2 regions of the Paenibacillus sp. LjRoot56 genome follow, and region 2 is predicted to be linked to the other one. Evidence: a T-box and tRNA genes for the amino acid it is inferred to sense, from the RefSeq annotation. Region 2 holds a T-box; the other holds one or more tRNA genes.

Region 1 (2,467 bases), on a different contig from region 2:
AGAAATCTCTGCTGAATCCACTGAAGAAGTGGTGAGTCAAGAGGCTGAAGAAGAAATCGCTGAAGCGATTGAAGAAGCAGCTGCTGCAGAGGAAGAAGCAGAACAATCCGAAGAATAATGTAACCGTTATCATACATGATCAAATATCCCCCTCAACTTCACAGTTGGGGGTTTATTGATTTTATATACTAATAAAATTATTTTTTTTTTGAATTCAGCGAATAAATATTCTGAACATTCAAATAATACTGGTGTACCAATAAAAAGGAGATGATTTTGAATGGCTAACAGATCAAACACTTTAGTCGTACAAGAAGCAAAGGCAGCACTTGATCAAATGAAGTATGAAGTCGCTCAGGAAATTGGTGTCCCTCTCTCCCCATCTGGTTACAATGGTAATTTGGCAACACGTGATGCTGGCTCAATCGGTGGCAACATCACAAAAAGATTAGTGCAAATGGCTGAACAATCTTTAGGCGGCTACAAACGCTAATCCTTTGATGTAGGAGCAAGCTCAAAAAAGACTGAATCACTCGATCCTCCTTAGAGTGACCTTCAGTCTTTTTTCTATTTCCTTGAAATTCCTCCGATTTCCCTTGAATTTTCTCACCAGTTTCCACAAACACCTATAATTAATCCTCTAGCTTTAGTATGATTACCTTGCTCGGATACCCGAAAAAGGAGTGTTGAAACCATGACCACGCAATACGAAATTTTCCGCGATCCTTTCCGCATGTTAATTTTACTGGCCACATTAGTGAGCGAAAAACAAAACGAACCAGCACTGCAATTTGACAAAGTACCTTTTTTCGAAAATGATACCTTTCTTATTCAGCATGACAAGTTTGTGTACAAGAAAAACCTTACAGAAATCACTTGGTTTCAATTTTTAGGAAGAGACATCGCTTGCAGTAAAGACCTCACACGTGAAGAGTATAATAAAATGTTCGTTGATTGCCTTGCGTCCTTATACCACATTGCATAAAAAAAGAAGGAGTAGATCACTTGGATCTGCTCCTTCGGTTATTTCATTACTTCTTCTTCACTTCTTCTACAAAAACGTCACTTGCGTCACGTGTGCTGCCGAGCTCAAGAATCGCATATTTCTTCTCACCGATCATGATCACATCTTCCACTTCAGGTAGCGGATCGCCTAGGTACACCGTACCTAAATACATATTACTACTCTTCAAACGTAAATTCCAACGATGTTGTTGTTTCGTCATAGCTAATCCTCCCAAACTCTAATGTTCTCAAGTTACCATAAATTCACGCAAGATGAAAGCTATATGAAGAAACATCGTTCAAATAGGAAACATTACTTCACTATATTGACCATCTCCAATATTCCGCGATCCAAAAAGAGACGAAAACCATATTCTATCCTACATAAGTTGATCTTTTGGGGCAGAAGTAACACACCCCAACAATTGACAATCTCTCGGGTATTTGGTATATTACTAACTGTATAAATAAACGACTTGTTAGCTCAGCTGGGAGAGCACTATCTTGACAGGGTAGGGGTCAGTGGTTCGAGCCCACTACAGGTCATACACAACAGAAACCCGCGAGGCCTAGTGCTTCGCGGGTTTCTGTTTCAATCACGATGGTCCAACTTACTAGCGCAACCTCTTCCCTTCACATCTCCCGCTACGCAAAAAGAACCCCTCCCAGGGTTCTTCAGCATAAGACTTCTACACCTTAAATCTATCAACCACTTCTTGCAAACCTGTCATCTGATCATGCAGCTCGATCGACTCTTTATGTACACGCTCGAACATTTGTCCCAGCGTCTCCACATTGGCCAAAACTTCCTCGGAGCTGGCTGCTGTTTCCTCGGAACTCGCGGAGGAAAGCTCGATAAAGCCAACAATGATGTTTTTACGGTTATCAACATGCGCCATATCAGCCGAGATACTTTCAATGGATTCATGGATTTGTTGCAAAGAGGAATGAATGAAATCAAATGTATCTGATGTCTGTCCTGCATTCTCTTCTTGCGAGCCCACGATGTGAAGCGACTGCTCCATCGCTGCGGATGTTAGCTGTGCAGAATGCATAACATTCTCAATCAACGTCTGAATATGCTCAGATGCCTCGCCTGCTTGAACGGAAAGTGTTCTCACCTCAGCAGCAACTACGGCGAATCCGCGGCCGTTTTCGCCAGCTCGTGCTGCCTCAATCGAAGCGTTAAGCGCAAGTAAATTCGTTTGTCTCGAGATGCCGTGAATCGTGGAGACCATCTCTTTAATCGCGTCAATATCCTGCATAAGTTTGCTTACGCTGGCCGCTACTTCTTTGGTCACGGTAACGTTATTGCGGATCAACTCGATCATCGCGCGCATCGCTTCAGCGCCACGTTCTTCCTTTTCACGAATAATCGCGCTATTATTCTGTAAAAGTTGAACATGTCCCTTCGTGTCGTCAATCAATTCTGCCAATTCGTGAACACCCTTCAATCCATCCT
Region 2 (2,467 bases):
GACCACAATCCGCACAGTGCCAAGCAGGAATTCGGTGACCCCACCATAGTTGACGGGAAATACACCAGTCACGCACATTTTCAATCCAGTTCAAATACGTTTTCTCGAAGCGATCGGGTACAAAATTAACACCCTTGCCTGATTTTTGTGCTTCAATCGCTTGATCAGCGAGCGGCTGCATTTTCACGAACCATTGGGTAGACAAGTAAGGCTCAATTACAGCACCGCTGCGCTCACTATGTCCAACTTGATGAACGTGCTCTTCGATTTTGATTAGAACACCTTGCTCTTTCAAATCAGCAACGATTTGCTTACGGCACTCGAAACGGTCTTGCCCCTGATATGGGCCGGCATTCGCGTTCATCGTTCCCGTTTCGTCCATAACTAGAATTTGCGGCAGATTGTGACGCTTTCCTACTTCGAAATCGTTCGGATCATGCGCAGGCGTAATTTTTACCGCGCCGCTTCCGAATTCTTTTTCAACATAATCGTCTGCAATAATCGGAATTTCACGGTTAACAATCGGTAGCAGCAAAGACTTCCCTATGAGATGCTTATAGCGCTCATCCTTCGGATGAACAGCTACCGCTGTGTCCCCCAGCATCGTCTCAGGACGCGTTGTAGCGACAACGATTGAACCTGATCCGTCTGTTGTTTCATATTTCAAATGGTACAGCGCACCTTGAACTTCCTTGTATTCTACTTCAATATCCGAAAGTGCTGTGCGTGCCGCTGGATCCCAGTTAATAATATAGTTGCCGCGATAAATGAGACCCTTTTCAAACAAGCTTACGAAAACTTCACGAACCGCTTGCGAAAGCCCTTCATCCAATGTGAAGCGTTCACGTGAATAATCAAGCGAGAAGCCCATTTTGGCCCATTGCTCACGAATCGTATCCGCGTATAATTCTTTCCACTCCCAGACCTTCTCTAAGAATTTCTCACGCCCGAGATCATAACGTGTTTGTCCTTGTTCGCGCAGCTTCTGCTCTACACGTGTTTGTGTAGCAATACCAGCATGGTCAGAACCAGGCAGCCACAGCGTGTCAAAGCCCTGCATCCGCTTCGTACGAATAAGAATATCTTGCAGTGTAAAATCTAGTGCATGCCCGATGTGCAGCATCCCTGTTACGTTCGGTGGCGGTATTACAATGGTATAGGTTTCCGCATCAGGACGGTTACCTGCCTTGAAAAATTCATTCTTAATCCAGTAGTCGTACCATTTACGCTCCGCTTCTTTCGGGTCGTACGTGGTAGGCATTTCCGTTTGTAACTTCGTTTCGGTCATAAAAGTACCTCCATATCTGGTTAGTTGTTATAAACACAAAAAAACCTTTCGCCCCAAAAAGGACGAAAGGTATAGCTTCCGTGGTACCACCTTCATTTCATGCGACTTGCCCCAATAGCAAATAACATGACACTTAAACAGATAACGGCTGCGACCGGAAAATGCTAATGCAGGCGAGAAATGAAACTCGGCGATTGCACTCACATTTACTGCTCCAGGGCGACTTCGATCGGATGTATCCTGAGGAACCTCTCAGCGCTGCAGTTCCACTCTCTGAAGGGCGTTCCGACTACTACTCCCTATCTTTGCAATTCCATATGTTGGTTTGAAAATGAGTTACACTATATGATATCGAATTATCGACACATAGTCAATAATTTCGACGCCTATTATAAGGATTATTTTCTAGTATTGGATGAAACGGTGGAATTTATACGAGATCAAACATAAAGAGCCCCCAGCCGCTATCAGCAGCCAGAAGCTCTTGCCTATGTATCATTATTTATTTGGGTAAATAAATAACTTGCCCCACAACAATATCCTGATCGCCTAGACGATTCATCAATTGAAGCTCACGCGTTGTCAGCTGATAGCGCTTCGCGATGGATTCTAAGGTGTCGTCCTTCTGAACGATACATAGTTTGAGCTTCCTGAACTCTTGTGACTCCGATCTGCTCTGAAGGAATAATCGCCGCCACTCTACTGCATCTATCCGCGATTCCGCCTCAAGAGCCGCTTGCGCCTCAGCTTCCGCAAGCCGCTTGTCGGAAAGATACGTGCCTGCCTTAGATAATAGCGATTTGATGCCATACGGGTTAACCTCCACGGCGTCCGTTGCCTTCTTGCCAAAGGCAACTTTCAGTTCCTTTTTTTCCTCCGTAACGACGGTACTATCAGCATGCGGAGTCACTTTCAGCTCGATTTGTTCAAATTCCACACCTACCGTGTCGTCTCCCGAAAAGGATTCAGGCTGAGACGCAACGACGGTTGGTTCTGGTGCAGCTGCAATCAACGTTGGTGTTGGCGTAGGTAAAGGTGTAGGAAGAACAGGTGTTGGTGTTGGTGCTGGTGGTGGTTGAATCACTTGTTGAACTTGTTGAACTGGTTGAACCTGTGGTTCTTGAACAAACGGTGCTGGTGTAGGTTCTGGTGTAGGTGCTGGTGTAGATTCTGATGCGT

What was found. A T-box is a leader RNA that pairs with one kind of tRNA and senses whether it is charged. The one in region 2 lies ahead of ACSQ8O_RS20720 (valine--tRNA ligase), so its partner is inferred to be a tRNA-Val.
Region 1: it encodes a tRNA-Val, which carries the amino acid that the T-box ahead of ACSQ8O_RS20720 (valine--tRNA ligase) is inferred to sense. The anticodon was not compared.

The regions. Positions count from the first base shown of each region.
Region 1 is NZ_CAXURV020000002.1:1,120,079-1,122,545, reverse strand. It holds gene ACSQ8O_RS17405 (hypothetical protein) at 1-118, shown strand, start outside; gene ACSQ8O_RS17400 (alpha/beta-type small acid-soluble spore protein) at 281-493, shown strand; gene ACSQ8O_RS17395 (hypothetical protein) at 695-985, shown strand; gene ACSQ8O_RS17390 (hypothetical protein) at 1,032-1,226, opposite strand; tRNA gene ACSQ8O_RS17385 (tRNA-Val) at 1,479-1,551, shown strand; gene ACSQ8O_RS17380 (methyl-accepting chemotaxis protein) at 1,695-2,467, opposite strand, start outside.
Region 2 is NZ_CAXURV020000003.1:384,330-386,796, forward strand. It holds gene ACSQ8O_RS20720 (valine--tRNA ligase) at 1-1,288, opposite strand, end outside; T-box leader at 1,344-1,603, opposite strand; gene ACSQ8O_RS20725 (LysM peptidoglycan-binding domain-containing protein) at 1,791-2,467, opposite strand, start outside.